3 regions of the Kutzneria kofuensis genome follow, and region 2 is predicted to be linked to each of the others. Evidence: riboswitches for the same ligand, from Rfam matches in the RefSeq annotation. Region 2 holds a riboswitch; each other region holds the start of a gene.
The links. A riboswitch is a leader RNA that binds a small molecule or an ion and turns the genes downstream of it on or off. The one in region 2 is predicted to bind thiamine pyrophosphate.

Region 1 (10,322 bases), 470 kb from region 2:
CACCACGTGGACGAACGAGTTGATCACCGTGACGGCGACACAGCCGCCGGGGCCGGTGACCATCGGCCCGAGCAGCGTGCTGACCTGGCGCGGCGCTGAGGTAGTCGCCGAACCGGAGCCCGAGCCGGAACCGGTCGTGGTGCCGGTGGAGGCGCCCGAGGTCGCGCCCGTGCCGGTCGCGGACCTGGTGGGGCAGCAGGACTCCGCGAAGCTGTTCGGTGAGTGGCTGAACCTGGCCTTCCACCGGCCGGAGCTGCTGGCCCAGCTCGGCGCGTCGGCGCAGCTGGGTGTGCTGGTGAGCGGCCCGGAAGGCGTCGGCAAGGCGACTCTGGTGCGCGCGGTCGCCCACAGCACCGGGGCCTCGGTGGTCGAGCTGTCCGCGCCGAGCATCGCCGCGTTGGAAGCGAACGCCGCCGCCAAGCAGCTGTCGGCGGCGATTGCCAAGGCCACCAAGCCATCCGTGCTGCTGATCTCCGACATCGACGCCCTGCTGCCGGCGGCGACTCCCCCGCCGGTCGCGACGATTGTGCTGGACACGCTGCGCGCGGCCGTCCGCACCGAGGGCCTGGCGCTGGCCGTGACCAGCGCACACCCGGAGGCGATCGACCCGCGGCTGCGCGCGCCGGAGCTGGTCGACCGCACGCTGTCGCTGCCGTTGCCGGACGGCAAAGTTCGCGTCGAGCTGCTGCGGGTGCTACTGCGCGAGGTACCGCTGGAGTCCGATGTGGACCTCGGCGAGGTTGCCGACCGCACCCCCGGTTTCGTCGCCGCCGACCTGGCCGCGCTGCGTCGGGAAGCCGCGCTGCGGGCGGCTATGCGGCACCAGGGCGGCGTGCTGCAGGTGAGCCAGCAGGACCTGCTCGGGGCGCTGGAGACCGTCCGCCCGATCTCTATGTCCACTTCGGACACTCTGCGGACCGGTGGCCTCACCCTGGACGACGTCGGCGACATGAGCGAGGTCAAGCAGGCGCTCACCGAGGCCGTGCTGTGGCCGCTGCAGTACCCGGATTCCTTTGCCCGCCTGGGGGTTCAGCCGCCGCGCGGGGTGCTGATGTACGGGCCACCCGGCTGCGGCAAGACGTTCCTGGTGCGGGCCCTGGCCGGCAGCGGGCGACTGAACGTGCTGTCGGTCAAGGGCGCGGAGCTGATGGACAAGTTCGTCGGCGAGTCCGAACGGGCCGTGCGGGAGCTGTTCCGCCGGGCCGCGGAAGCCGCGCCGACCCTGGTCTTCCTGGACGAGGTCGACGCCCTCGCGCCGCGCCGGGGCCAGTCCTCCGACTCCGGCGTCGCCGACCGGGTGGTGGCCGCCCTGCTGACCGAGCTGGACGGCGTCGAGCCGCTGCGGGACGTGATCGTGGTCGGCGCGACCAACCGGCCGGAGCTGCTCGACCCCGCGCTGCTGCGGCCGGGCCGGCTGGAGCGGGTGATCTACGTGCCGCCGCCGGACGCGGCGGCTCGGACCGAGATCCTGCGGTCGTCGTCGAAGAACATGCCGCTCGGCGCGGACGTCGACCTCGCCGCGCTGGCCGAGGAGCTCGACGGCTATTCCGCCGCCGACTGCGCGGGGTTGGTCCGGGAGGCGGCTCTGACCGCCATGCGGGAGTCCCTGGCGGCGGCCGAGGTCACCGCCGCGCACCTGGCCAAGGCCCGCACCGCCGTCCGCCCCTCCCTGGACCCGGCGCAGCTGGCCGCCCTAGCCGCCTACGCCGACTCCCGCAAGCTCTGACCGCTCGGAAAGGACCATTCCACGCGTTGGATGCGAGGAATGGTCCTTTCACGCAGCTCAGGCCCTTCCCAACGTCCGATCAGCCCTTCTTGGGCGGGTTGTAGTCGTCGGTGACGATCACGATGACACCCGGGTCGGCGGCCTGGATGCCGTCGAAGCGGGGCATCACCCGCATGTGGAAGGCCTGGCCGAGCGCGTTGGCGGCGGCTTCCTCGTCGGTGCCGGGCCGGAAGTACACCGTGGTCGTCGCGATGATGCCCTGCGAGTAGTTGCCGACCTGGGTGACGTTGAAGCCCGCGCTGGTGAAGTCGGAGGCGGCCTGCTGCGCCATGCCCTTGATGGTGCCGTTGTTGTACACGCGCACCGGCACCGACTGCGGGTTGTTCGCGGGCGGCGGCTGGGCCGGCGGGTTGGTGGTCGTGCTGGCCGGCGGCTTGGCCGTGGTCGTGGTGGGCGGCGGCGCCTGCGTGGTGGTCGTGGGCTTGGCCGGCGCGGACGACGACGTGGTGGTGGCCGGGGGCGGCGTGTTGCTGGTGGAGCCGCCGGCCTCGTTGCCCCCGCCGCCGAGCGGCAGCAGGCTGATGATGCCCATCACCAGGGCGATGGCGGCGACGACGAGCAGGACGATGCCGGCGATGCGGGCGGGGCGGGCCGGGCCGCCGGTGGACTCCGGCGTGGTCATCGCGGCTCGAACCCCAGTCGGCGCGCGGCGCGGGCGCGCTGCCTGCCGGCGCGCAGCCGACGCAGCCGCTTGATCAGCATCGGGTCGGCCGCCATGGCTTCCTGCTTCTCGATCAGGCCGTTGAGCACCTGGTAGTACCGGGTCGAGGACATGTCGAACAGCTCCCTGATGGCCTGCTCCTTGGCCCCGGCGTACTTCCACCACTGACGTTCGAACGCCAGGATGGCGTGCTCGCGTCGGGTCAGGCCGTCGGCAGGCTCGTCCACCTGCGTGATGGCCTTAACGGCGTCCATCTGGCTCCTCGCCCCTCACGGTCGCGGATCCCTGCGGTCGCAGGAATCACACCCGTGTGATTCCCCGCGACCATTCAATCACGTGATCTTGCTCCGGGCCGTGCCCGACCCCGGCGCGTCACGATCCGGTGAACCTTACCGACCACCCCTGACATTGATCTTGCCGAACCGGCCCCTAGGGTCGGCGCATGGCGATTCACCCGATCCGCGTGGTGGGCGACCCGGTGCTGAGCACCCCTACGCGCCCGGTCACGGACTTCGACGACGAGCTGCGCACCCTGGTCGCTGACATGTACGAGACGATGGCCGCGGCCAACGGCGTCGGTCTCGCGGCCAACCAGATCGGCGTCGACCTGCGGGTATTCGTCTACGACTGCCCGGACGACGAGGGCGTGCGACACAAGGGCGTCGTGGTCAACCCGACGCTGACCACCTCGGAGCGGCCGGAGGGCATGCCCGACCCGGACGACGACTTCGAGGGCTGCCTGTCGGTGCCGGGCGAGACCTACCCGACCGGGCGAGCGACCTGGGCCAAGGTGACCGGCTTCGACGACAGCGGCGAGCCGGTCGAGGTCGAGGGCACCGGCTTCTTCGCCCGCTGCCTGCAGCACGAGACCGACCACCTCGACGGCCTGCTCTACCTGGACCGACTGGTCGGCCGCAATGCCCGGGCGGCCAAGAAGATGGTCAAGCGCAACGGCTGGGGCGTGCCCGGCCTGTCCTGGGACCCGGCGGTCGAGCCGGATCCGTTCGCGGACGACGAAGAGGCGTAGCCGACCGCCCGGCCGAGCGCGGCCTCGGCGCGGCTCGCGGCGGTGACCACGGTCGTGGGCACGCGGGTCGTTCTGCGTGCCCGTTCGTCCGCCCCTTGATCCTCTCCCGGTGAACGCACGTCTACTTACCGTAGGCGGAGATCTCGGGAGGACACAGCCATGGGCAGGGTCGTCGTCACGGCCACCACCTCGCACCGGCGCGCGATGCGCACGATCGCCGGCGCGCTGACGGACCGCGGCCACGAAGTGGAGTTGATCACCGGCCTCGAGCCGCCGACGGGCCGGGCGCTGGTCGACCAGCACCGCCGGCTGTGCCGGCTGCTGGCGGAGTCGGACAAGCCGACGGTCGTGGTCGGCGACGTGGCGTTCCAGGGCACGTTGCCGCTCAGCTACGGCGCGCCCGGCCCGAAGCCGGCGGCGCTGATCCTGGTCGGCACGGAGCCGTACTCGCTGAGCAGCATCGACACCGCGCCGGCCGGTCTCGGCCTGCCGCCGGACCGCACGGCCGCCGGCCGCGAGCGCAACCGCCGCGCCTACGAGTACGTGCGGGACGCGCTCGGCGGCGTGCAGGCGGAGTTCGTCGAGGCCATGCGGTCCGTCGGCGTCACGCATGATCCGCTGCCGTTCGTGCTGGACGCCCCGGTCCTCGCGGCGGACCGGTTCCTGCAGCTGTCCGTCGAGGAGCTGAGCTACCGGCGCAGCGACACGCCTTCGCACGTGCGCTTCATCGGCACGTTGCCGTCCAAGCACATCGCGGACGAGGTGGTGATCAGCGACGGCGCCTTCGACACCGTCCAGCAGGCGTTGCGGAACGCGAAGCCGCTGGTGCTGACCGGTCGTTCGGCCGAACAGCTGGAGAGCAACACCCGGGCCGCCGCGACGGGGGCGGCGCTGTACCTGGCCACGGACAAGCCGTCGGAGGACGACATCGAGAAGGCGGTGCGGATCGTGCTGACCGATCCGACCTATCGGGGCAACGCCAAGCGCCTGGCCGCGGAGTACGCGCGGCTCGATGCGCTGGGCAGCATCGCCGACGCGGTGGCGGGTTACCTGTCCTGAGGCACCAGCAACAGCTTTCCCGTGGTGGCACGGGATTCGAGGTCGGCGTGCGCCTTGGCGGCGTCCCTGAGGGCGTAGCGGCCGCCGATGCGCACGGTGATCTGTCCCTTGCGGACCATGTCGAACACCTCGCCGGTGCGGCGGATCAGCGCCTCGCGCGTCGGCACGTGGTCGGCGACGACGGCGTACGACAGCAGGATGCTGTTGGGCAGGTCCATCGGCGTCAGCGTGGGAACGCCCATGAACGGTCCGTAGTAGACGTGCACGCCGTGCCGGCGCAGCGACAGCTGCGACGAGCGGAACGTCGGCGCGCCGCCGCCGTCGTAGACCACGTGCGCGCCCTCGCCGCCGGTCAGCTCGCGGATCTTGTCCTCGAAGCCGCCGCCGCTGGACACCAGCACGTGGTCGGCCGTTGCCGCGGCGACCTTATCCGGCCGTGACACCAGGCCGATCGAGGTGCCGCCGCGGGCCTTGATCATCTGGGTCAGCATCAGCCCGACCCCGCCGGCCGCGGCGTGCACGACGGCGGTGTCGCCGGGCTTGATCGCGTACGTCTCCGTGGTGAAGTGGTTCGCGGTCAGGCCCTGCATCATCACCGCCGCCGCGGTCTCGTCGTCGATGTCGTCGGGCACCTTGACCAGCGACCCCGCCGGCGCGAGGACCAGCTCCGCGTAGCTACCCGGCACGTAGTACCAGGCCACGCGGTCGCCCACGGCGAGGTCGTCCACCCCGTCCCCGACGGCGACCACGCGGCCCGCGCCCTCCACGCCCAGCGTCACCGGCGCACCCCAACCGCCCATACCGGTTTCCCGGGCGCCGATGTCCATGTAGTTCACGCCGATGGCGGTCGGCGCGACCACGGCCTGTCCGGCGCCGGGTGTGGGGTCGGGGAGTTCGGTCCAGGCCATGACCTCGGGACCGCCGTGCCGGTCGATGTGAATTGTTCGCATGCCATCGAACGTAGGCGGCGAAAAATGGACCAGCAAGTACAGAACGTCAGCTCAGCAGGCGCTGCACCTCGGCCATCTCGTCCGGCTTCAGCGGCCCGAACTCCAGTGCGCCGACGTTCTCCTCGACCTGGGCGACCGTGCGGCAGCCCGGGATCGGCACGGCCCGGTCGCACCGCGCCCAGATCCACGCCAGCGCGCCCTGCGTCAGCGTCCGACCGCCCGAGGTCAACACCTCGCGGACGGCTTCCACCCGCTTGGCGAACTCCGGTGTCGGCTTGCCGTCACGGAAGAACTGCATCCAGCCCGGCACCTTGTTCCGCACGTCGTCGTCGGGCAGCGCCGCCGTGGCCCAGTCGCGGCCGGTCAGCAGCCCCATCGCCAGCGGGCCGCGGCACAGCATCGTCAGGTCGTGCTCCTCCAGCACCGGATACATGTCCGGCCGGTCGTGCAGCACGTTCATCTCCGCCTGCACGTACGAACCGAACACCTTGGCGCGTTCGGGGTCGTCCGTGCTCCACCCGTACGCCCTGATCAGCCCCTCAAGGACCAGGTCGTCGAGGGCCCCACGCAGCTCGGCGGCCTGGTCGAACGGCAGGTCACCCAGGTGCAGCTGGTAGATGTCCACGTGGTCGGTGCCCAGGCGCCGCAGCGAGTCGGTCAGCGCCCGGCGCATGTACGCCACGCTGCCGTCGCCGCCGGTCATCTGCCGCGTCGCGGAATCGAAGGTGTTCCCCCACTTCGTGGCGATCCGGATCTCGTCCCGCCGGCCGGCGAAGACCCGCCCGAGCAGCTCCTCCGCGTGCCCGGTGCCGTACACGTCGGCGGTGTCGAACAGGTTCACCCCCAGCTCGACGGCGCGCCGCAGCGCCCGCGCCGACTCCTCGTCGTCCGTCGGCCCCCAGCCGACCGCCTGCGTGCCGTCGAAGAACGGCCCGCCCATCGCCCAGGTCCCGATGCCCATGTTCGCCATGGAGCCGATCCAACTAGCTGGAGCGCACTCCAGGTCAAGCGGAATGCGGGTTCGCCGCCGGTGCCTGGACCGCGGGCAGTTGTCGATCGAGTCTGTTCATCGATCGACAACTGCCAAGGGAAGGCACCGGCCTCGTGGGCGAACCCGCCCCGCGCGGAACGCGCGGCGTAGACACGGTCAGACTTCTTTCCGCCAGGGCACGCTCGGCAGCCCGGCCAGCTCCCGCAGCGACCGGCACCGCGCCAGCTCGTCGTACCGCTCGGCCAGCACATGGGCCCGGATCCGCTGCGCCTGCGAGGTCGTGGGCAGCTCGCCGAGCAGCAGGAACGGCATGGTCAGCCGCCAGCCCTGGACGATCGTCTCGCGGTGCCGGTGCGGCGCCCGCAGCACCATCCGGGCCACCCGCATGGCGTGCTCGTTGCCGGTCATCCGGGTCGGGTAGCCCATGTGGTCCCACGCCCAGCGGTTCTCGTCGGCCACCCGGCAGCGCAGGCACGGCAGGTCGCCGGTGCCCAGCTCCGCCCCGCAGGCCGGGCAGCGCAGCAGCGTCATGGCCACGTCGGTGCAGGTCCACGGGAGCTTGCCGACGTCCTCCAGCAGCACCAACTCGGCCAGCTCCAGCTCGGGCAGGCCGGCCACCTCCACCAGCGGCCGCCAGTCCAGCGTCCAGAACTGGTCCACCAGTTCGGCGCAGACCAGGCACGTCGGATAGCCGCGGCCGGCCAGCTCGCCGCAGGCCGGGCAGTCGATGACCGCCGTCGGTCGAACCGCCCGTCGGGCGCCGGGTGGAAACGGTTGATCGTCTGCCACCGGCACAAGGTACGCGACTCGAGGCTGGCAGGAACCGCCCGCATTCGCTAGCGTCGGGACCCGACAACTGAACACCGCGGGAGCTCGCGCCACAGCGGGCTGAGAGGGCGGCTGGGTCAACTGCTGATCCGGCGCCGCCGACCGCCTGAACCTGACTGGGTAATGCCAGCGTAGGGAGGAATCGCCATGACGTCCCTTGACGACCGCGTCCGGCCCACCGTGACCACGGGCCCCATCCAGGGTTCCCGCAAGGTCTACGTCGACGGCCCGGACGGCATCCGGATCCCGATGCGCCGGGTGGAGCTCACCAATGGCGAACACCTTGACCTGTACGACACCTCCGGCCCGTACACCGACGACAACGCGACCATCGATGTCCACAGTGGACTGTCACGGCTGCGCGCGCCGTGGGTCGCCGAGCGGGAACCCGTCAACGGCGCGGTGACCCAGCTGGCCTACGCCAAGGCCGGCATCATCACCAAGGAGATGGCCTTCTGCGCCGCCCGCGAGGGCGTGGACCCCGAGTTCGTGCGCAGCGAGGTCGCGATCGGCCGCGCGGTGATTCCGGTCAACCGCAACCATCCCGAGTCCGAGCCGGCCATCATCGGCAAGAAGTTCCTCGTCAAGATCAACGCCAACATGGGCAACTCGGCCGTCTCCTCGTCCATCGAGGAGGAGGTGGACAAGATGGTGTGGGCGACCCGCTGGGGCGCGGACACCATCATGGACCTGTCCACCGGCAAGCGGATCCACGAGACGCGGGAGTGGATCCTGCGCAACTCGCCGGTTCCGGTCGGCACCGTCCCGATCTACCAGGCGCTGGAGAAGGTCGACGGGGACCCGACCAAGCTGTCCTGGGAGGTGTACCGGGACACCGTGATCGAGCAGTGCGAGCAGGGCGTGGACTACATGACCGTGCACGCCGGCGTGCTGCTGCGGTACGTGCCGCTGACCGCTCGCCGCGTCACCGGCATCGTGTCCCGCGGCGGCTCGATCATGGCCGCCTGGTGCCTCGCGCACCACCGGGAGAGCTTCCTCTACACCAACTTCGAGGAACTCTGCGACATCCTGCGCGCCTACGACGTCACGTTCTCGCTCGGCGACGGGCTGCGGCCGGGGTCCATCGCGGACGCCAACGACGCCGCCCAGTTCGCGGAGCTGCGCACCCTCGGCGAGCTCACGCACATCGCCCGGGCCAAGGACGTGCAGGTGATGATCGAGGGCCCCGGCCACGTGCCGATGCACAAGATCGTGGAGAACGTGCGGCTGGAGGAGGAGGTCTGCGGGGAGGCGCCGTTCTACACGCTCGGCCCGCTGGCCACCGACATCGCGCCGGCCTACGACCACATCACCTCCGCGATCGGCGCCGCGCAGATCGCCTGGGCCGGCACCGCGATGCTGTGCTACGTCACGCCCAAGGAGCACCTCGGCCTGCCCAACCGGGACGACGTCAAGACCGGCGTGATCACGTACAAGATCGCCGCGCACTCGGCCGACCTGGCCAAGGGGCACCCCAAGGCGCAGGAGCGGGACGACGCGTTGTCCAAGGCGCGCTTCGAGTTCCGCTGGACCGACCAGTTCAACCTGTCGCTGGACCCCGACACCGCGCGGTCCTTCCACGACGAGACGCTGCCGGCCGAGCCGGCCAAGACCGCGCACTTCTGCTCCATGTGCGGGCCGAAGTTCTGCTCGATGCGGATCACGCAGGACGTGCGCAAGTACGCTGAGGAGCACAACTTGTCCTCTGTGGAAGCGATCGAGGCGGGAATGGCGGAGATGTCGCAGGAGTTCGCGGCCCACGGCAAGCAGGTCTACCTGCCGGTTGTGGAGGGTTGATGGGGGCAACTCCCCCTCGGGCACTGACGATCGCCGGCACCGACTCCGGCGGCGGCGCCGGTGTGCACGCCGACTGCCGGACGTTCTTCGCCTGCGGCGTGCACGCCACCACCGCGGTCACCGCGGTCACCGTGCAGAACTCGGTCGGGGTCTCGGGTTTCCACGAGATCCCGCCCGAGGTGGTGGCCGCGCAGATCGAGGCGGTGGTGACCGACATCGGCGTGACCGCGGCGAAAACCGGCATGCTGGCGTCGGCGCCGATCATCGAGGCCATCACCGAAGCGATCGACAAGGTCGGCATCGGCCGTGACCGGCAGATCCCGTTTGTCGTCGACCCGGTGTCCGCGTCGATGCACGGCCACCAGCTGCTGCACGACAATGCCTTGGCGGGCCTGAAGAAGCTGCTGTTTCCGAGGGCCTGTCTCGTCACGCCCAATCTGGACGAGGTGCGTCTGCTCACCGGCATCGACGTCACCAGCCGGGACATGATGCTCGACGCCGCCAAGGCCATGTTCGACCTCGGACCGCAGTGGGTGCTGATCAAGGCCGGGCACCTGCGGTCGGATCCGGAGTGCGTGGACATCCTCTACGACGGCGTCGCCGTGATCGAGCTGCCCGGTCCGCGCTTCGACGTCACCGACACGCACGGCAGCGGCGACACCCTGGCGTCGTCGATCACCTCGGCCCTGGCCAAGGGCGCGACCATGCCGGCGGCGGTGGAGTTCGGCAAGCGCTTCATCGTCCACGCGGTGAGGAACGCCTACCCGCTGGGCCACGGCGTCGGCCCGGTCTCGAACTTCTGGCGGCTCTCCGACGAACCGATCTGATCAGCTCACCGGCTGCGGCGCGGCCTCGGCGGCCGCGTCGTAGGCGGCGCGGGCCCGCCTGATCTCGTCGAAGTTGGCCTGGGTCCAGTTGTTCAGCGCGATCAGGTGCACGCTGATGCTCTGCCCGAGCGGCGTGAGGGCGTACTCCACGCTCGGCGGCGTCGTCGGGTAGACGGTGCGGCTGATCAGGCCGTCGCGCTCCAGGCTGCGCAGGTTCTGGGTGAGCACCTTCGGTGTGATGCCGGCCACCTCACGGCGCAGCTCGCCGAAGCGGTGCGGGCGCTGCGCCAGCCGGCCGATCATCAGGGCGGTCCACTTGTTGGCCACCAGATCGAGCACGTCCCGGCACGGACAGGCGCGAAGGTACACGTCCCAGGCAGTATCCATCAGGTACCT
Region 2 (10,322 bases):
CCAGCGCCGCGCCGACCACGATCCATTCGCCGCCGACCGGCCGCCGTGCCGTCTCCAGGCGACCCCGCAGCTTCAACGCCGTCTCACGGCGTCGACGCGCGAACGCGCCGATCAGCAGCACCGCGATCACCGCGACCACCTGCAGGATCGACAACGCCGCCGCGCCGGGCAGGTCGAACAGGTCGACCGTGCGGAGGTAGATCTCCGTCTCCAACGTCCGGTAGCGCGCCCCGCCGAGCATCAGAACAACGCCGAAACTGGTGGCACAGAACAGAAACACGACCGCGGCAGCCGACCCGATCGCGGGCGCGATCGCCGGCAGCACCACCGACGTGAACGCCCGCCACCGTGACGCGCCCAGCGCCCGAGCCGCCTCCTCGGCCCGCCGATCCGTGTGCGCCCACAGCCCGCCGACCGTCCGCGCGACGACCGCGACGTTGAAGAACGCGTTGGCCAGCACGATCGACAGGACGCCACCGTCCGGCAGCAGGGCCCGAAACGCCAGGCCCACCACCACCGTGGGCAGCACGAACGGCACCAGGATCAGCGTGCGCACCAGGCCCACACCCGGCAGTTCGCAGCGCGCCATGACGTACGCGAGCGGCATGCCCGCGAGCACCGCCACCAGCGTCGCCGCGGCCGCCTGGCCGAGCGTGAACGCGACGAGCCGCCAGGTCTCGCCGCTGGCCAGCACGTCCGCCGCGCCGCTGCCGCCGAGCCCGATACCCACGATCGACACCACCGGCCAGGCGAAGAACAGGCCAAGGAAACCGATCGGGACCAGCGCCAGCAGCGGCAGAACTAGCCTTGCAGCAGCGTTCGGCACTGCTGAACCCACTTCTCCCGGTTGGCGTCCACCTGGTCCGCCGGCAGCTGCGCCGGCGCGTCCGGCAGCGGCGCCGCCGTCTTCCAGGCAGCCGGCAGCGACACGCCGGACCGGGACGGGTAGACGTACATGCTGCCCGGCACCTGCTCCTGGAACTTCTGCGAGATCAGGAAGTCCAGGACCTTCTTGGCGTCATCCGGGTTCTTCGCGCCGGCCAGCACGCCCGCGTACTCGACCTGGCGGTAGCAGGTGTTCAGCAGGGCCTTGGTGCGCGGCTTGCCGTCGTCACCGATCTCGTCGGCGGGCGAGGAGGCGTAGGACACCACGATCGGGCGCGGCCCCTTGCCCGAGGAGCCGGAGAAGTCCTGGCTGTACGCCTCGTCCCAGCCCGAGTCGACCTTGACGTCGTTCGCCTTGAGCTTAGACCAGTAGTCCGGCCAGTTGTCCGCGCCGAACTGCTTGATCGTGCCCAGCAGGAACGCCAGGCCCGGCGAGGAGGTGGACGGGTCCTCCACCACGGTCTGGCCCTTGTACTTCGGGTCGGTGAGATCGGCATAACCGGACGGCGCCGGCCGGTTGTGCGCCGCGTACCAGCCCGTGTCCACGTTCAGGCAGACGTCGCCGACGTCGATCGCCGTCAGCCGGTGCGAGTCGTCGAACTGGTACCGCTGCGGGCCCTGGCTCGCGTCAGGGCTGGTGTACGGGGCGAAGACGCCCGCCGACACCGCCCGGGAGGCGAACGTGCTGTCCACTCCGTACGCGATGTCGCCGATCGGGTTGGCCTTCGTCAGCACCAGCTTGTTGGTCAGCGCGCCCGCGTCGCCGTTCATGCTGACCTTGACCGTGATGCCGGAGGTCTTCTGGAAGTCCGCCCACAGGGTCTTGTCGACCGCCCACGAGTCGTGGGTCACCAGCGTGACCGTGTGCTGGCTCGGGGCCTGTTCACCGCCGCCGACCAGCGAACAACCCGCCACCATCGTGGCCGTCAGCGCCAGCGCGGCCAGCCGTGCCGTCCGGGTCAAGTTCTCCTCCAGGTGACCTCGTCGCGCGAGGTCGCCCGTAGTGCCTCCCTCCACCGGCATGATCCGGATCAGGTGCTTACGGTCGAGAGCTCGCCCGCTCTCCTCTCAGCCCGGCGACACCGGACTCCCGTGGCTCACCCGGAGCTTACGCTGCGTTCCGGCGTGGTCGGGACCACCATGGACGGCATGGCGGAATTGCTCACGGACGATCAGGTGACCGAGGCGCTGGGGCGGCTGGCCCAGTGGCGGCAGGACGGCGATGCGATCATCCGCATCGTGGAACTGGGCAGCTTCCCGGAGGCGATCCAGGCGGTGAACCGGATCGCCGAGATCGCGGAGAACGACAACCACCACCCCGACATCGACATCCGGTGGCGGACCCTGACGTTCCGGTGCAGCACGCACAGCGCCGGCGGCATCACGGCGTTGGACGTGACGCTCGCCGGCGAGATCGACGGGGTGCTGGAGCTGCTCGGTCAGCCGAGCGAGTAGAGCAGGTTGCGGCCCGCCTCCGCGTTGCGCGGCTGGCACAGCACGTCGTAGCGGCGGGCCACCAGCTGGCTCTGCGACACGAAGTCGCGCTTGCCCCGGGTCGAGGCGTAGCTGATCGCCGCGAAGATCATGCTGGAGCCCACGCCGCCGACCAGGCCGATGACGATCGGCAGCCAACCGCCGCCGATCGTGAACAGCGACAGCAGGATGCCGACGAACAGTCCGAACCAGGCGCCCGAGGCCGCCGCCGCGCCGAGCACGCGGCCCCAGCTCAGCCTGCCCGCGACGCGTTCGACCAGCATCGGCTCCACGCCGACGATGGTGATGTCCTGCACCGGGAAGTCCCGGTCGGCGAGGAAGTCGACCGCCCGCTGCGCCTGCTCGTAGGTGTCGTAGGAGCCGATCGGCCAGCCGGTGGGCGGGGTGGGCAGCGCGGACGCCGCCGGGTTGTTGGCGAATGCAGTGGTCATGATGGCCCTCCTTGTCGGCCTTACACCCCCTTTAACGTCGAGCCCACCTCGGTTCGTGCCGGCCGGCGGAAGTCCACAGGGGAATCTCAGGTTGTGACCTGGGCTACCCGGCGACGATCACCGATGCCCACCCGCGCCATCCACCTGTCCGCGCCCACGCGCCATCCAGCGGTCCCCACCCGCGGCATCGGTTTGTTGTGACGTCGGCTACCCGGGCAACGATCACCCCTTCCCGTGCGTCGTTCGTAGTGAAGCCGTACAAGGGGATTCGAAGTGATCAAGTTCTGTCGCACCGCGGCCGCCAGCGCCGCCGCCGTCGTTCTCGCCGTGCTGTTCGCCGTGCAGGCCCAGGCCGCGTCGCCCAGCCCCCAGGTCGCCGCCCAGTCCCAGCAGGGCGACGGCGACCTGATCTTCGCCGGCGCCGCCGGCCTGCTCATCCTCGCCGCCGCCTTCGGCGTGATCATCTACGCCGCGCGGCACCGCAACACCGAGAACTGACGCCGTACCAACACGAAGGGGCCGCTGCATCCGCAGCGGCCCCTTTGTCATGCCGACAGGTCCAGCCACATCACATGCAGGCCGACCAGTCCGTGGTCGGGATGGTCGAAGGCCTCGGGGACAGTGCCGATGGTCCGGAAGCCGAGCGAGTGCCAGAGACCGACCGCGGTGCTGTTGGTCTCCACGACCGCGTTGAACTGGATGCTGCGGTAGCCGGCCGAGCGCACCCACTCGATCACGTGAAGGCCGAGGTTGCGTCCAACACCCCGGCCACGGTGACGGGGATCGACCATGAAGCTGGCGGTCGCGACGTGAGACCCACGGCCCGGACGGTTGGGCCCCATCTTGGCGCTGCCGAGGATGTCGTCGCCGTCGACGGCGACGACCGTGCGCCCCGGCGGCGTCTCCATCCACCAGCCACGCGCCTCGTCGAGGCTGAGGCCGTCGGGAAAGGCATAGGTCTTGTCCTCGGCGACGATCTCGGCGAAGAACGGATAGATCAGCGGCCAGTCGCCGTCCCCGGCGTCACGGATGAGCACCCGCGAACCGTAAACGCGACCGCCGGGACCTTCCACCCATATACGCCCCGGTGAACGCGACCCGCTGGCCGCCGACGACGGTCAGACGTTGAAGCGGAACTCCACGACGTCGCCGTCGGCCATGACGTAGTCCTTGCCCTCCATCCGGGCCTTGCCGGCGGCGCGGGCGGCGGCGACGGAGCCGGTCGCTACGAGGTCGTCGTAGGAGATGACCTCGGCCTTGATGAAGCCGCGTTCGAAGTCGGTGTGGATGACGCCGGCGGCCTGCGGGGCGGTGGCGCCCTGCGGGATGGTCCAGGCGCGGGACTCCTTGGGACCGGCGGTGAGGTAGGTCTGCAGGCCGAGGGTGTGGAAGCCGGCGCGGGCCAGGGCGTCGAGGCCGGGCTCGTGCTGGCCGATGGACTCCAGCAGCTCCCGGGCGGACTCGGCGTCGAGCTCGATGAGCTCGGACTCGACCTTGGCGTCGAGGAACACGGCGTCGGCGGGCGCGACGAGCTCGCGCAGCTCCTTGAGCCGGGCCTCGTCGGTGAGGATGGTCTCGTCGGCGTTGAAGACGTACAGGAACGGCTTGCCGGTGAGCAGGTTGAGCTCCCGCAGCAGCGACACGTCGACGTCGGCCTGCGCCTGGAACAGGGTCCGGCCGCCGTCGAGGATCTCCTTGGCCTTGGCGGCGGCCTCGAAGGCGGGCCGGCGGTCCTTGTGCGTCCGCCCCTCCTTCTCCAGCCGCGGCAGCGCCTTCTCCAGGGTCTGCAGGTCGGCCAGGATCAGCTCGGTGTTGATCGTCTCGATGTCGGACGACGGGTCGACCCGGCCGTCGACGTGCACCACGTCGGGGTCGTCGAACACGCGGATGACCTGGCAGATGGCGTTGGCCTCGCGGATGTTGGCGAGGAACTTGTTGCCCAGCCCGGCACCCTCGGAGGCGCCCTTGACGATGCCGGCGATGTCGACGAACGACACGGTGGCCGGCACGATCTTCTCCGAGTGGAAGATCTCGGCGAGCTTGTCCAGCCGCGGGTCGGGCAGCGCGACGACGCCCACGTTGGGCTCGATGGTGGCGAACGGGTAGTTCGCGGCGAGCACGTCGTTGCGGGTCAGCGCGTTGAACAGGGTCGACTTGCCGACGTTGGGCAGACCGACGATGCCGAGGGTGAGACTCACGACGGAGCAGTCTACGCGGCTCGATGCTGGTGTCCGAAAACCGCCAGCCATCGCCCGTGGACGCTGGCAGCATTCATACCGTGCTCATCGATCCGGAACGCGCCTACCGCGCCGTCGCCTCCCGCGACGCGCGGTTCGACGGCCACTTCATCACCGCGGTGCGCACGACCGGCATCTACTGCCGGCCGTCCTGCCCCGCGGTGCGCCCGAAGCGGGAGAACGTCGAGTTCTACCTGACGGCGGCGGCCGCCCAGGCCGGCGGCTACCGGGCGTGCCGGCGCTGCCTGCCGGACGCGGTCCCGGGCTCGCCGGACTGGAACGTGCGCGCCGACCTGGCGGCCCGCTCGATGCGGCTGATCGCGGACGGCGTCGTCGAGCGCGACGGCGTGCCGGGACTGGCCCGCCGCCTCGGCTACTCGGAGCGCCACCTGACCAGGGTCCTGACGGCCGAGCTCGGCGCCCCGCCGCTGGCGCTGGCCCGGGCCCACCGGGCGCACTCGGCCCGGCTGCTGATCGAGAGCACCGACCTCCCGTTCTCGGACGTGGCGTTCGCGGCCGGCTTCGCCAGCATCCGCCAGTTCAACGACACCGTACGGGCGGTGTTCGCCGTCACCCCGTCGCAGCTGCGGGAGGGCGCGGCCAGGCGCAAGCACCACGAGTCGGTGCCGGGCACCATCTCGCTGCGCCTGCCGTTCCGGCCGCCGATGGACGCGACCGGCATGCTCGCGTTCCTCGCCTCCCGGGCCATCCCGGGCGTCGAGGAGGCGACCGAGGACAGCTACGCCCGCACGCTCCGGCTGTCGCACGGCAGCGCGACCGTCCGACTGACGCCGACACCGCAGCACATCGACTGCACGCTGCGGCTGACCGACCTCCGCGACCTGGGCAGCGCGGTGACCCGCGTGCGCCGCCTGTTCGACCTCGACGCGGACCCGGTGGCCTGCGACGAGCTGCTCGCGGCGGACCCGAACCTGGCGCCGTCGGTGTCGAAGACGCCGGGCATCCGTCTGCCGGGTGCGGTCGACGGCCCCGAGATCGTGCTGCGGGCACTGCTCGGCCAGCAGGTGACGGTGGCGGCGGCACGCACCGCCGTCGCCCGGCTCACCGAGCAGCTCGGCGAGCCGCTGGAAACCCCGGACGGCACGCTGACCAGGCTGTTCCCCACCCCCGAGGCGATCGCCAAGGAGGGCGCCGCGGTGCTCACCGGCCCACGCCGTCGCATCGACACGGTGCTGTCCACCTGCGCGGCGCTGGCCGACGGCACGCTGACCGTCGACGTCGGCCGCGACCCGGAGGAACTGCGCGCCGAACTCGAAGCCCTGCCCGGCATCGGGCCGTGGACCGCCGGCTACGTGCTGATGCGCGTGCTCGGCGCGCCCGATGTCCTGCTCACCACGGACGTTGCCCTGCTCAAGGGCGCGGCCAACCTCGGCCTGCCCGCAGACCCGGACGGTCTGGCGGCACGCGGCCGGGCCTGGCGGCCCTGGCGCTCGTACGCCGGCATGCACCTGTGGCGGGCCGCCCAGTCGACGACACCGATTCCCAGGAGTTCGAAGTGACCACCGCGTACTCGTCCACCGTGGACACCCCGATCGGACCGTTCACCACAGTCGTCAACGACCAGGACGTCGTGCTGGCCTCGGGCTGGACCGCCGACCTCGGCGACCTGCTGCCGCAGGTCCAGCCGTCGCTGCGGCCGACCGAGGTCGAGCAGCGGGCCGAGCTGGGCCACATCACCAAGGCCGTCCGCGACTACCACGCGGGCGAGCTGCTGGTGATCGACGACATCGAGGTGCTGCAGCGGTCCGGCGAGTTCCGCGAGCACGCCTGGCGCGTGCTGCGCACCGTCCCGGCCGGCAAGCCGGTCACCTATCGGCAGTACGCCGAGCTGGCCGGTCGCCCGGCCGCGGTCCGGGCTGCCGCGGGAGCCTGCGCGTACAACGCCGCGACACTGTTCGTGCCCTGCCACCGCGTCCTGCGCACCGACGGTTCGATCGGCGGGTTCCGCTGGGGCGCCGAGGTCAAGCGCTGGCTGCTCGACCACGAGGAGAAGGCTGCCTAAGCGACCACCTCCAATCGCGAGCCGGCGCGGGCCTTGCGCACCCGCAGCCGGGTCGGGATCCGCTGTCGCAACTCCTCGACGTGCGAGACCAGCCCCACGACGCGGCCACCGGCACGCAGCTCGTCGAGGGTGTCCATGACCATGTCGAGGCTCTCCGGGTCGAGGGTGCCGAAGCCCTCATCGACGAAGAGCGTGTCCAGCAGCGCCCCGCCGGTCTCGGCGGCGACGACGTCGGCCAGGCCCAGCGCGAGCGCGAGCGACGCGAGGAAGGACTCGCCGCCGGACAGCGTCTTCGCCGGCCGGATCCGGCCGGTGTAGTCGTCGAGCACGTCCAGCCCGAGGCCGCCCCGGGTGCCGCGCGGGCCGGCGGCGTCGGAGTGCACGAACTCGTAGCGGCCCTGGCTCATCCGGCGCAGCCGGCGCGAAGCGGCGATGGCGACCTCCTCCAGCCGGGCGGCCAGCACGTACGACCGCAGCGACATGCCACGGGCGTTCTGGCCACGCCCGATGACGACGTCGGTCAGGGCGTCCAACTCGTCGTACTTGGCCAGCACCGGGGCGAGCGAGGCCCACACCGAGCGCAGCCGGGCGCCCTGCTCGGCCAGCTCGGTTCGCCGCTGCTGGGCCGAACGCAGCGCCGCGACGGCGACCTCCAGGGCCTCACGCGCCTGCGCCGCCTCGGCTTCGACCGTTGCGACGTCGACCTCGGTGGTCGGGTCCACACCGGCCAGCTCGGGCTCGGCGAGCACTCCCCGCGCCGAGTCCTCGACCGCTTGCACCTGCTCAAGCTGCCGCTCCAGGGCGGCGATGGCCTGGTCGGACCGCGCGGCGTCGATCGCCGCCGGCACGTCGTCGAACCCGGCCGCCGTGGCCGCCCGGGCGACGGCTTCCCGTTGTGCGGCAAGCCTTTTCTCCACTCCGACGGCCTCGTCCCTCGCGTTGGCGACGAACTCGACGATGTCGGCGACGGTGAGCAGGTGCTCGCGCCGGGCGGCGACGTCCGGGAACTCGCCGCGAGCGAGCCGCACGCGTTCGGTGCGCTCGTCGACGTTCTCCCGCAGCGAGGCCAGCTCGGCGACGACGACCGCGAACTCCCGCTCGGCCTCGGCGTGCCGCTCGGTCTGCCGCCGCGTCTCGTCCTCCAGCCGGCTCACCTCGGCGACCAGCCGGTCGACCCACGCGGCGACCGTGCGCAGCTCGTCCCGCTCGTCGGTGAGCATCTTCAGGTCGGCCTTCAGCGACTCGGGGTCCTTGCCGGCCAACCGATCCCGGAGCGTCAGGCACTCCTGTTCGGCGGTCCGCAGCCGCGCGGCGGCCTGTTCCCGGCGCTGCTTCGCCTCCTGCTCGGCCCGCTGCGCGGCGGCGTCCTGCTCCCGGGTGACCGAGCCGTCGGCGGCACGGGCCGGCACGGGGTGCTCGGTCGAGCCGCATACCGGGCAGTGCTGGCCGGGAACGAGCCCGGCGGCCAGTTCGGACGCCATGCCGTCCAGGCGGCGCTGCCTGATGTCCAGGAACCGGTCGTAGGCCGCCTGATGCTCGTCGACGGCCTTGCGGTCGCCGGCGATGGCCCGCTCCAGCGCGCGTTCCAACGCCGGCAGCCGGTCCGCGTCGACGGCGATCTCGGACAGCTGCCGCCACTGCTCCTCGACGGCGTCCAGCCGCGTCCGGGCGTCCCGGGCCTTGTCGAGGCGTTGCCGAGCGATGCTCAGCTGGTCCGGCAGCTGGGTGAGAACGCCGCCGAGCTGCCGGATGCCGACGGCGAGCTCCTCGCGGCGCTTCTCCTGCTGCCGGATCCGTCGCTGATCGGCCGCCAACTGCTCGGCCTCGGCGACGAACTGCCGGAGCGTTCCCGCTTCCTCACGAAGACGGCCCGCCTGACCACGGGGATCGTCCTCCAACACGACCGGGCCGAGCCGTCGGACACCGGCACGCTCCCGGTCCCGCACCTGAGTCAGTTCCTGCTCGATCTGCCGCTCGGTCTGGTGCGCGGCCTTGACGCCGACGGCCCGTCGGGCGGCCGCCAGCTCGGCTCGCCAGGCGGCGCGTTCCTCGGTCGGCAGGCCCGCGAGCTGCTCGGTCGCCCGGCGCACGCGGCGCACCCGATCGGCCAGCGCACGTCGCTGCGCCAGCTCGGCGTCCGCCTGCCGGGCGCGTTCCCGGCTCGCGGACTCGGTTGCCTCTGCCACGGACACCATCGTGGCGACCCGGTCCGACAATTCCGCGAGCCACTGCTCGTCGGCCTCGTCGGGCATCTGCTCGCCGGCCGCCTGCGCGGTGCGGGCGACCTGTTCGCGTACCTGCTGGCGATGCTGCTCGACCTTGCGGCCGGCCAGCTGGCGGCGGTCGCGGAACCACTGCTCGACGTCGTGGAAGCGCTGCGTGCCGAACAGCTTCTCCAGCAGCTTCTCCCGTTCGGACGTGTCCGAACGCAGGAAGCGGGCGAATTCTCCCTGTGGCAGCAGCACAACCTGGAAGAACTGCTCCGCGGTCATGCCGAGCAGCCGCTCCACGGTGCGAGCGACCTCGTCATTGCGGGTAATGCCTTCGGCGTCGGAACTCAGCCACGTCAGCGAGACCATCGCCTTCTGGGTGGTGAAGCCGCCGCCGCGGCGCTTGGGCCGGTCGTACTCCGGGCTGCGGACCAGTCGAAACCGTTGACCCTGAACGGAAAGCTCCAGTAAGACCTCGGTCGGCAGGTCCGGGTCGGCGTTGTCGTACCGCAGCCGCTTGACGTCACCGCGCGCGCCGGGAACCCGACCGAACAGGGCGAACGCCACGGCGTCGAGCAGCGTCGTCTTGCCGGCGCCGGTCTCCCCGTGCAGCAGGAAAAGGCCGTCGGCGCCGAGCTGGTCGAAGTCCACCGCCTCGCGGCCCGCGTAGGGGCCGAAGGCGCACAACTCCAAGCGGTGCAACCTCATTCCGTCTCCACCTCCCGGAAAGCCTGCTCCAGCAACGACGATTCCGACGCGGTCGGCGCGCTGCCCCGGACGTCGTGCACGAAGCCGGCGGCGATCTGGTGATCGCTGCGGCCGCGCACGGCGTCGGCGTAGCGCAGTTCGGCCGCGGCCCGGCCGCCGTCGGGACGCCACTCGGCGTGCACGGCGTACGGGAACCGCTCCTGCAACTTGCGTTGCAGGTCAAGGGGTCGAACCTCGTCGGTCACCGCGACCGACAGGAAGCACTCTTCCAGATCGGCGTGCCGAGGGTCGGAGAGAAGATCGTCGAGACGGCCGCTGAGGGTGGCCAGCCGGC
Region 3 (10,322 bases), 490 kb from region 2:
ATCGGACCCTTGTACGCCAGCGTGGCCAGGGCCGAGATCGAGCCCTGGCCCAGGCCGGGCGACCCGCTGCGGCGCAGGATCCGGGACAGCCGGCCGACCGCCAGGTACAGCCGCGTGGTCTCGTCGACCGTAGCCGTCGTCGTCGACATCGCCACGACACTCACTCCTCAGGTAGGTGGCACCTACCGTTCATGATGACTCAGCGCGCCGGGCTGGACGCCTGTGCCCAGAAGCGTTGCGGGATTCTCCCGGCAAGTAGGGCCGAACGGCCGGCCTCCACTGCGCCACGCATGGCCGCCGCCATCCGCTCGGGGTCCTGGGCCCTGGTGACGGCCGTCGCCAGCAGCACCGCCGAACAGCCCAGCTCCATGGCCTGCGCGGCGTCCGAGGCGGTGCCGATGCCGGCGTCCAGGATCACCGGCACCGAGGCCCGGGACACGATCAGCTCGATGTTGTGCGGGTTGCGGATGCCCAGGCCGGTGCCGATCGGCGAGCCCAGCGGCATCACGGCGGCGCAGCCGACCTCCTCCAGCCGCAGCGCCAGCACCGGATCGTCGTTGGTGTACGGCAGCACCACGAAGCCGTCGTCGACCAGCTGCTGCGCGGCGTCGAGCAGCTCGACGGAGTCCGGCAGCAGCGTGCGGTCGTCGGCGACGACCTCCAGCTTCACCCAGTTCGTCTCCAGCGCCTCGCGGGCCAGCCGGGCCGTGAGCACCGCCTCCGCGGCGGTGCGGCAGCCGGCCGTGTTGGGCAGCGGTTCGATTCCCAGGCGGCGCAACAGGTCCAGCACGCCGGTGCCGCCGACGGCGTCCATCCGCCGCATGGCGACGGTGGTCAGCTCGGTGCCGGCGGCCAGCAGCGCTCGTTCCAGCACGGCCAGGTTGGCCGCGCCACCGGTGCCCATGATCAGCCGCGAGCCGAACTCGCGGTCGGCGATGACCAAAGGATCGTCCACGTTCAGCCTCCCTGCACGGCGGTGAGCACCTCGACCGAGCCGCCGGGCGGCAGCACCGTGCCGGCCCAGTCGGCACGCCGCACGACCTCGCCGTCCACAGCCACCGCGATGCCCCGCGGCGGGGCGTCGATGGCGGCGAGCGCGTCCGCGACGGTGGCCCCGTCGGCGAGTTCGCGCTCGGTCCCGTTGACCACGACCAGCAATTCAGCCTCCCCCGTTCGTGACGGCGAGCAGTCGGCCCGGGTCGGCGGCGCGCGCCGGCTCCGGGGGTTCACGGCCGGCGAGCAGGTCGACCACCGCCTCGGCGGTGATCGGGGCGAGCAGGATGCCGTTGCGGTGGTGGCCGGTCGCGGCCAGCACGCCCGGCTCCAGCCAGCCCAGCACCGGCAGGTTGTCGGGGCTGCCGGGGCGCAGTCCGGCGGCGCACTCCAGGACCGCGTACTCGCCGATGCCCGGCAGCACGCGCTCGGCGTCGCGCAGCAGGTCCCGGACGCCGCCGACGGTCACCTCGGTGTCGAAGCCCGCCTCGTACTGGGTGGCGCCCAGCACCAGGCCGCGGCCGTCCCTCGGCACCAGGTAGACCTGTCGGCCTTCGACCAGTGCTCGGACGGTTCGCGTCGGCGGGTCCAGGGCCCCGTCGCGGGCCTTGAGCCGCAGCACCTCGCCCTTGACCGGCCGGACGACCTTCGCCAGCCCGTTGTAGAGGCCGCCGCTCCAAGCACCCGCGGCCAGCACGACAACGTCGCACTCGACCGTGGATCCGTTGGCCAGAGCCACTTCGCCGGCGCTGACGCTGGTCGCGGCGACCGCGATCGGCTGCGTGCCGGCCTCCACCGCCGCCTTGCGCAACGACGAGAGCAGCACCCTGTTGTCCACGGCCAGGTCCCCGGGCACCAACAGTCCACTTCGGACGGACGTGCCGAGCGACGGCTCCAGCCGGCGGACCTCCCGCGCGGTCACCCGCGTGACCTCGCGGCCGAGCTTGGCCAGGAAGTCCGCCACTCCGTCAAGTTCCGCCCGGTCCGCGCCGTCGACGGCGACGACCAGCGTCCCCTCCGTGCGCAGGCCGCCGTTCTTGTCCAATCTGGCGGCAAAATCCGGCCAGCGGTCCAGCGACGCGCTGCCCAGCGCCAGCACGTGCTCCTCGCCCGGCCACGCCTCCGTGACCGGCGCGAGCATGCCGCCCGCCACCCAGGACGCGCCCGAACCCGGCGCGGCATCGATCAACTGCACCTGGTGGCCCGCCACGGCGGCCGCCCACGCGACCGACAGACCGACGACCCCACCACCGACAACGGCGACCTTCAAGACACATCACGCTCCCTGCGCCGGCATGACCCGGATCAGGTTCGACGGTCGGGGCTGGTAAGCCCCCTCTCAGCCCGGTTCCTCCAGGCTCCCGTGCGGACCGGGTTCTACCGTAGCACCCGTGCCAGGACTGGATGGAGAACAGATCAGGAAGCGGCTCGCCGACGCACGGCTCTACCTGTGCACCGACGCCCGCACCGGGACCGGCGATCTCGCCGAGTTCGCCGACGCCGCCCTCGCCGGCGGCGTCGACATCGTGCAGCTGCGGGACAAGGGCATGGAGGCTCGGTTCGAGCTCGCCGCCCTGGAGGTGCTCGCCGAGGCCTGCGCCCGCCACGGCGCGTTGCTCGCCGTCAACGACCGGGCCGACGTGGCCGTGGCCGCCGGGGCCGACGTGCTGCACCTCGGCCAGGACGACCTGCCCGTGCCGCTGGCCCGCCGCATCGCCGGCGACGACATCGCCATCGGCCGGTCCACCCACGACGTCGCGCAGGCCGACGCCGCCGCGGTGGAGGCGGGCGTGGACTACTTCTGCACCGGCCCGTGCTGGCCGACGCCGACCAAGCCCAGCCGGCCGGCGCCGGGGCTGGATCTGGTGCGCCACGTGAAGTCGGAACGGCCCTGGTTCGCCATCGGCGGCATCGACCTGCCCCGGCTGGACGAGGTGCTGGCGGCCGGTGCGCGGCGGATCGTGGTCGTCCGGGCCATCACGGCCGCCGAGGACCCACGGGCCGCGGCTGAGGCCTTGAAGGCTCGCCTGCTTTCCGCCACGTGAGTGGCTCACTTCGCCTTTTCGGCCACCTGAGCCACTCAGGTGGCCCCTGGATGCGAAATGAGCCACTCACGTGGAGCAAAAGCGCCCCGGCGGCCGGCGTTGCAGGGAGGGGTGCCGGCCGCCGGGGCGGGTTGGTGGGCTTGCAGGGGGAGCCCACCTGGGAATCAGCTCGTGACGAGCCGTAGTCCGTAGGCGCTCAGCGCCGGGTTCACCGGGCTGAAGTACGTGGTGCCGCCGTGCGTGCAGTCGCCGGAGCCGCCGGAGGTGACGCCCTGGGCCTGGTTGCCGCTGATCCAGGCGCCACCGGAGTCGCCGGGCTCGGCGCAGACGTTGGTCTTGGTCAGGCCGGTGACCGTGCCCTCGGCGTAGACCACGGTCTGGTTCTTGGCCTGGATGGTGCCGCAGTGCCAGCCGGTGGTGGAGCCGGAGCGGCAGACCGCCGCGCCGACGGCCGCCTCGGCGGAGCCCTTGACCGCCACGGCGCCGCCGCCGTCGGCCACGGTGCCGGACAGCGTCCACTGGCCGCTGGTGACGTCGACCCGGCCGTAGTCGCCGCCGGAGCCGAAGTGGCTGCCGTTGATCCGACCGAGTGAAACTTGGTTGTACCCGGATGCAGTACCGCCGCCGGCCGTGCAGTGCCCGGCGGTGACGAAGTGCTTGGCGCCGGAAGCGTCGGTCGCGCTGAATCCGACCGAGCACCGGAAGTTCGATCCGTACCACGCGTCACCGCCGCGAACGGCGTACAGCGGCCGCGGCCGGGCGGCCACGGTCTCCTCGCGGGCGGCCGCGCCGGCCGTCGCCACGAAGGCCTCGGTGGCCGGCGAACGGTCCAGGACCTGAACCACGACCTGATCGGTCGGCAGGTCGACGTACCACCCGACGACCCCCGCGGGCACCGGCTTGTGCCGCAGTCCGTCGGCGACGGCGCTCAGCTGCGCGTCCGTACGGGTGACAACCCTTGCCTCAACGCCCGCCGCGCGCACCCGCGGCACAAATGTGACGTCAGTCACCGCGACCACGGCCTGGTCGGCCGCCGCGTCGAACCAGGAGCCGGCGAAGATCGGCCCGAGCAGTGTGCGCAGGGTTGCGACCTGGGCATCGGCGCGATCCTGCCGGGCGAACAGACCTATCGCCCGTGCGGGTGACAACCCCAGATCACGCTGCAGCGCGCTCGCTACATCGGGTGATATGACCACACCATTCGTGGACGTATCGACAGAGACGGGCGCAGAAGTCGCCGCTGCCGGTACGCTGACAGTAGCGGCGAGGCCAAGGGACAACAGGGCAGCGCCGGTGATCCGAGCCGCACGAGTGCGGTTCATCAGACGTCTCCCTCATCTTCGGATGCGGGGACTCGGGAGTGGCGGTTGCAGGGACCCCTTCCCGAGCCTTTCAGGGGGACGGGCGGTGGGGCGGCGGCAGGGGTCGCCCCACCTTCCCCCCACCTCTGACTCTTCGAGTCCCGGTGGTCGCCGCCACTGCCGCCAAATTCGCCTCCCCCAGTGCCGAACCCGTTGGGGCACGCCGCCGAATGACCTTCGGCGGAGAGTCCGATCGGGCGCAAAGCGTGTCACATGATCCGACCGCGTGGGTACGACGCGTAGCGGTTAACACTTGACGTTTAGGTAACGCCCCGCAGAAATCGTGTTCCATACCGCCGGCCGCGATCCGTTGCCCGTCCGTACGCCGCCGTGACCGTTCGGCCGATCGGCATCGCCCGTGCTACCCGAACCGGTGGCAGCCGGCTTGGCCCCTGGCGAGCAGCGCCGCCAGGGGGCTAGTCAGTTCACGCCCGGCGGCGGCCCGCCGCTGGTGCCGGTCGGCTGCTGCGAGGTCGTCGTGGTGGTCGTCGACGTGCTCGTGCCGGTGGACGAGCTCGTTGTCGACGACGGTGGCGTTGTGCTGGACGTGGTCGTCGGCGTGCTGGTCGACGTCGTCGTCGAGGACGTGGTGGGCGGCGGTGTGCTGGTCGGATGCGGCGTGCTGCTCTGGGCCGGCTGCCCGAACAGGGCGCCGACGGTGGTGCGGTTGCCGTTGCCGGAGGTGGCCTGGCCGCCGAGCAGCTCCACGGTCGTCAGCACGCCCATGCCCAGCACGAAGGCGACCACGACGGCGGCGGCCACCATCGGCCACCGGCGCTTGCCGGGCTCCTCCTTGGGCGGTGCGACCTTCAGCCGCACGGTCTCGGCGTCGTGCGACGCCCCGACCGGCGGCTGCTCCTGCCTGATCCGGGTCGTCACCCGCTCCCGCGCGGCCTGGATGGAACGCTCGTACATGGCCGTGCCCACGGTGCCGACCACGCTGGCCAGCCCGGCGCCGGTCACGGTGCCCGCGACTCCCAGTTTCGACCCCAGTACGGCCGCCGTCACGGACGCCAGCGCGCCCGCCGCGACCTGCGTCGGCTTGATGTCGAGCCGAATCGTGCTCTTCTCCTTGCTCATCGCTCCCAATCCCCTACCGCACTACCAACGCACAAGACGTGGCGCGCACTCCCGGGGTTGGGCGATCGTGAGCACGAACACCCCGTTCAGTCCACTGTGGACGAATGGTGCGGCACCACGTGCGTCGGCGGTCCCTCCACACCGCAGTGCAGGCAATCCCCCGGATGCGGGGAATCCTCGACAACCGCGGGCGTCGGCGGCTCACCCAGAACCCGGTTGTCCACCCAGAAAGCGATCAAACCCCCGAGCACCGCCGCGATCGCGCAGATCAGCAGCGCCATCTGCCAGCCGGCGGTCAGCGCCGCCGGATCGGCGTACTTCTCGCCGGTGATGCCGGCCGCCGCGGGCAGCACGGCCACCGCGAGCAGCGACCCCGTCCGCGCCACCGCGTTGTTCACGCCGGAGGCCACGCCCGCGTGCCGGTCGGGGGCGGCGGCCAGCACCGTCGCCGTCACCGGTGCGACGGCGATCACCAGGCCGAGGCCGAACACCACGACACCCGGCAGCACGCCGGTCAGATACGAGGAGCCGGGCACGGCCCAGCGCAACATCAGCATGCCGACGCCGACCAGGATCGGGCCGACGATCAGCTGCAGCCGCGGGCCGATGCGCTGGGCCAGCTTCCCGGACTGCGCGGAGCCGAGCAGCATGATCACCGTGATCGGCAGCCCGGCCAGGCCGGCCAGCACCGGCGGGTAGTTCATGGACACCTGCAGCTGCATCACCATCAGCATCATCACGCCGCCGAGGGCCGCGTAGAGCAGGAACGTCAGCAGGTTGGACACGGTGAACGTGCGGTTGGCGAACAGGTCCGGCGGCACGAGCGGGTCCCGCTGCCGCAGCTGGAGCACGCAGAACCCGGCCAGCGACAGCACGCCGACCACCGTCGCGACCAGCACGATCGGGTCGGTCACGCCGCGTGACGGCCCCTCCACCAGCGCACCGGTGACGCCGGCCAGGCCCAGCGCGCACAGGACCGTGCCGAGCACCTCCGGGTGGCCCTTCATCTCCGGATCCCGCGATTCCGGCACGTAACGCCGGCACAGGTAGATGCACAGCACCGCCACGGGCACGTTGACCAGGAACGCCAGCCGCCACGACCAGGCCTGGATGAGCAGGCCGCCCACCAGCGGCCCGACCGCCGTGGCCACGCCGCCCAGGCCCGACCACGCGCCGATGGCCCGGGCCCGGTCGTCGTGCGCGAAGGCCGACTGCAGGATCGCCAGCGAGCCCGGGGTCAGCAGCGCCCCGCCGATGCCCTGGAGCACCCGTGCGGCCACCAGCACCCCGGTGGTGGGCGCGACACCGCAGAGGACCGACGCCAGGCCGAACCAGACCACTCCGATCTCGAACACGCGGCGCCGGCCGTAGCGGTCACCGAGCGAGCCGGCGACGAGGATCAGCGACGCCAGCGACAGCAGGTAGCCGTCCAGCACCCACTGCAACCCCGTCACCGACGCGGTGAAGTCGGCGCCGATCTTGGGCAGGGCGATGTTGACGATCGTGCCGTCCAGCATCGCCATGCCGGAACCGCAGACGGTGGCGGCGAGCACGCCGCGGGCCTGCGGACTGCCCCAGTGCACGCCGCTCGACACATTGCCCGTGGTGGTCATGGCAGCACGGTGCTCCCGCCGCCCCGGGCGACGCAAGCCGAGGTGGAACGAGGCACGACTTCGTGTCACTTCTGCCGGGAAATCCACGCCTTCGCTCGGATCGAGCTTCCCAGCCGGCCCCGGGTGTGGCTAGGTTCCGCCAATGGCCGAAACGCGCTCACTCCGCAGTCACGGCTGGTTCGCCGACCAGGGTGTGCTGGGCTTCACCCACCGGTCCTGGCTGCGCAACCAGGGCCATCCCGACCACGCCTTCGACGGGCGGCCGGTGATCGGCATCTGCCAGACCGCCAGCGATCTCACGCCGTGCAACGCGCACCTGCGGGAGATCGCCGAGCACGTGAAGCGGGGCGTGTACGAGGCCGGCGGGCTGCCGATGGAGTTCCCGGTCACCTCGCTCGGCGAGGTCCTGATGCGGCCGACCACGATGCTCTTCCGCAACCTGGTCTCGATGGACGTCGAGGAGACGCTGCGGGCCAACCCGCTGGACGGCGTGGTGCTGCTGACCGGCTGCGACAAGACCACGCCCGCGCTGCTGATGGGCGCGGCCAGCGTGGACCTGCCGACGATGGTGGTCGGCGGCGGCCCGATGCTCAACGGCCGGTTCCGCGGCAAGCAGCTGGGCTCCGGCACCGATGTCTGGCGGTTCGCGGACGCCCGTCGCACCGGCGCGATGTCGCAGGCCGACATGAACGCCGCCGAGGCGTGCATGTCCCGGTCGGCCGGGCACTGCAACACCATGGGCACGGCGTCCACGATGGGCTGCTGGGCGGAGTCGATGGGGCTGTCGCTGCCCGGCATGGCCGCGCTGCCGGCGGTGGACTCGCGCCGTCGGGCGATGGCGCACGTGAGCGGCATCCGGGCCGTGCAGCTGGTGCGTGAGGACGTGCGGATGTCCTCGATCGTCACCCGACAGGCGCTGGAGAACGCGGTCGTGGTGAACGCGGCGATCGGCGGCTCCAGCAACTTCGCGGTGCATCTTCTGGCCCTGGCCGGGCGGCTCGGCATTTCTTTCGGCCTGGACGACCTGGACCGGCTGGGCCGATCGGTGCCGCTGCTGGTGGACCTGATGCCGGCGGGCCGGTTCCTGATGGAGGACTTCTGCTACGCCGGCGGCCTGCCCGCGGTGCTGCGCGAGCTCGGCGACCTGCTGCTGCATCCGGACGCGGTCACCGTGACCGGCGCCACGATCGCGGAGAACGTGGCCGACGCCGAGGTGTTCGACCGCGAGGTGATCCGGACCGCGGTCGATCCACTGCGGACGGACGCCGGACTGGCCGTGCTGCGCGGCAATCTCGCGCCGGACGGAGCGGTCATCAAGCCCGCCGCCGCGTCACCGTCGCTGCTGCGGCACGTCGGCCGCGCGGTGGTGTTCCACGGCGTCGAGGATCTGCACGCCCGCATCGATACTGTCGAATGCGACCGGGACAGCGTGTTCGTGCTGACCGGCGTCGGCCCCCGCGGCTTCCCCGGCATGCCGGAGGTGGGCAACTTCGGGCTGCCGCGCCGGCTGCTCGAGTCCGGTGTGGACGACGCCGTGCGCATCTCCGACGGCCGGATGAGCGGCACCGCGTTCGGCACGGTGGTGCTGCACGTGGCGCCGGAGTCCGCCGTCGGCGGCCCGCTGGCGCTGGTCCGCGACGGCGACGTGATCGAGCTGGACGTCGAGGCCCGGCGGTTGCACCTGGCCGTGGACGACGCCGAGCTCGCGGCCCGCAGGGCCGCGTGGACGCCGCCGCCCCGCGCCGCCGAGCGCGGGTGGGTGCGGCTCTACGTCGACCACGTCGGCCAGGCCGACCGCGGCGCCGACCTGGACTTCCTCGTCGGCGGCTCGGGCGCTCCGGTGCCGCCCGGCAACCACTGATGAACCCGGTCAGTCGTGCGGCCGGTTCAGCGTGGCCACGAACTTGTACCGGTCGCCGCGGTAGACCGAGCGCACCCACTCCACCGGGTTGCCCTCGGTGTCGAACGAGTGCCGGGACAGCAGCAGCATCGGCAGGCCGATGTCGGCGCCGAGCAGCTCCGCCTCCTCGGGCGTGGCCAGCGCGGTCTCGATGGTCTCCTCGGCGTGGCCCATCTCCACCCCGAACCGCTCGCGCAGCACCTGGTAGAGCGAGCCGCCGGAGCTGACGTACCGCCGCAGGCCGCGGAAGCGGCCCAGCGCCAGGTGCGTGGTCTCCAGCGCCATCGGCTCGCCGTCGGCCAGCCGCAGCCGGTGCAGCCGCAGCACCTTCGCACCGGCGCGCACGCCGAGGTAGCGGGCCAGCTCCGCGTCGGCCGCGTCCTCGGAGGCCTCCAGCAGCCGGGACGAGGGCTGCCGGCCCTGCGCCCGCATGTCCTCTGTGTACGAGCTGAGCTGCAACCGCTGCGCCACCTTGGGTTCGGCGGCGAACGTTCCCTTGCCCTGCACGCGCAGCAGCCGGCCCTCGACGGTCAGCTCGGCAAGCGCTTGCCGAACGGTGGTGCGTGAGACGTCGAAGTCCGCCGCGAGCGAGCGTTCCGTCGGTATCGGCGACCCCGGCGGCATGGACCGCAGGAGGTCGAGCAGATGCCGCTTGAGCCCCCAGTACTTGGGCTCACGCTGCGCACGCGATCGCAACCCGGCGTCGTTGCCGCCGGCCGGCGAGGTTTCGAGCATGGCCTCCTCCTAAGCTCCGCCCACTCCCCAGCGAACAGGATGCCTTGTCAACCGCTGGCTGCGCGATCACACCCCCGGTCATTCGTCGGATGACTTTGCAACGGTCTCGCAACGACCTTGACATCGAGTGTGGCACGGCACACCCTTTTTCCTCATTGGTCTACACCAAATTGGTCTGCACCAGATAGGACCAGACAAGCTCGTCCGGCAGGTGAGCCGGGGTGGAAGGGCGGAGACTGTGCTCCCTCAGAGTGGGCTGCGTAGAAAGATGATCGTGGCGGCGGTGGGCGTCGCGGCGGTGTCGATGGTCGCAGCCGGTTGCGGCGGCGGTGGTTCCAGCAGTGGCAGTGGCGGCGACAAGACCCTGACGGTCTGGCTGATGAGCGGCTCCGCTCCGGACGCCACCGTCGCGGCGATCAACAAGGACTTCGAGGCCGCGCATCCGGGCGTCAAGGTCAAGTACGAGGTCCAGCAGTGGAACGGCATCGGGCAGAAGCTGACCACGGCGCTGACCAGCGGCGGCCCGGACGTCATCGAGCTGGGCAACACCCAGGTCGCGCAGTACAGCTCGCAGGGCACCCTGCTCGACGTCAGC

Region 1: linked by a shared signal. The riboswitch ahead of thiC (phosphomethylpyrimidine synthase ThiC) and the one ahead of BJ998_RS14380 (thiamine ABC transporter substrate-binding protein) in region 2 are both predicted to bind thiamine pyrophosphate.
Region 3: linked by a shared signal. The riboswitch ahead of thiO (glycine oxidase ThiO) and the one ahead of BJ998_RS14380 (thiamine ABC transporter substrate-binding protein) in region 2 are both predicted to bind thiamine pyrophosphate.

Annotation. Positions count from the first base shown of each region.
Region 1 covers NZ_JACHIR010000001.1:3,642,799-3,653,120, forward strand. The annotation lists gene BJ998_RS16655 (AAA family ATPase) at 1-1,726, shown strand, start outside; gene BJ998_RS16660 (LytR C-terminal domain-containing protein) at 1,806-2,408, opposite strand; gene napA (nucleoid-associated protein NapA) at 2,405-2,701, opposite strand; gene BJ998_RS16670 (peptide deformylase) at 2,890-3,474, shown strand; gene BJ998_RS16675 (glycosyltransferase) at 3,634-4,533, shown strand; gene BJ998_RS16680 (quinone oxidoreductase family protein) at 4,521-5,483, opposite strand; gene BJ998_RS16685 (aldo/keto reductase) at 5,530-6,444, opposite strand; gene BJ998_RS16690 (hypothetical protein) at 6,631-7,263, opposite strand; TPP riboswitch at 7,330-7,457, shown strand; gene thiC (phosphomethylpyrimidine synthase ThiC) at 7,450-9,099, shown strand; gene thiD (bifunctional hydroxymethylpyrimidine kinase/phosphomethylpyrimidine kinase) at 9,099-9,926, shown strand; gene BJ998_RS16705 (winged helix-turn-helix transcriptional regulator) at 9,927-10,313, opposite strand.
Region 2 covers NZ_JACHIR010000001.1:3,167,915-3,178,236, forward strand. The annotation lists gene BJ998_RS14375 (ABC transporter permease) at 1-826, opposite strand, end outside; gene BJ998_RS14380 (thiamine ABC transporter substrate-binding protein) at 802-1,803, opposite strand; TPP riboswitch at 1,877-1,989, opposite strand; gene BJ998_RS14385 (4a-hydroxytetrahydrobiopterin dehydratase) at 2,035-2,340, shown strand; gene BJ998_RS14390 (YflT domain-containing protein) at 2,325-2,810, opposite strand; gene BJ998_RS14395 (hypothetical protein) at 3,084-3,308, shown strand; gene BJ998_RS14400 (GNAT family N-acetyltransferase) at 3,356-3,847, opposite strand; gene ychF (redox-regulated ATPase YchF) at 3,929-5,008, opposite strand; gene BJ998_RS14410 (DNA-3-methyladenine glycosylase 2 family protein) at 5,032-6,567, shown strand; gene BJ998_RS14415 (methylated-DNA--[protein]-cysteine S-methyltransferase) at 6,564-7,070, shown strand; gene BJ998_RS14420 (AAA family ATPase) at 7,067-9,988, opposite strand; gene BJ998_RS14425 (exonuclease SbcCD subunit D) at 9,985-10,322, opposite strand, start outside.
Region 3 covers NZ_JACHIR010000001.1:3,654,438-3,664,759, forward strand. The annotation lists gene BJ998_RS16715 (MarR family winged helix-turn-helix transcriptional regulator) at 1-149, opposite strand, end outside; gene BJ998_RS16720 (thiazole synthase) at 200-955, opposite strand; gene thiS (sulfur carrier protein ThiS) at 958-1,158, opposite strand; gene thiO (glycine oxidase ThiO) at 1,160-2,263, opposite strand; TPP riboswitch at 2,259-2,368, opposite strand; gene thiE (thiamine phosphate synthase) at 2,385-3,038, shown strand; gene BJ998_RS16740 (S1 family peptidase) at 3,203-4,186, opposite strand; gene BJ998_RS16745 (hypothetical protein) at 4,820-5,479, opposite strand; gene BJ998_RS16750 (MFS transporter) at 5,566-7,092, opposite strand; gene BJ998_RS16755 (IlvD/Edd family dehydratase) at 7,235-8,953, shown strand; gene BJ998_RS16760 (GntR family transcriptional regulator) at 8,963-9,727, opposite strand; gene BJ998_RS16765 (extracellular solute-binding protein) at 9,996-10,322, shown strand, end outside.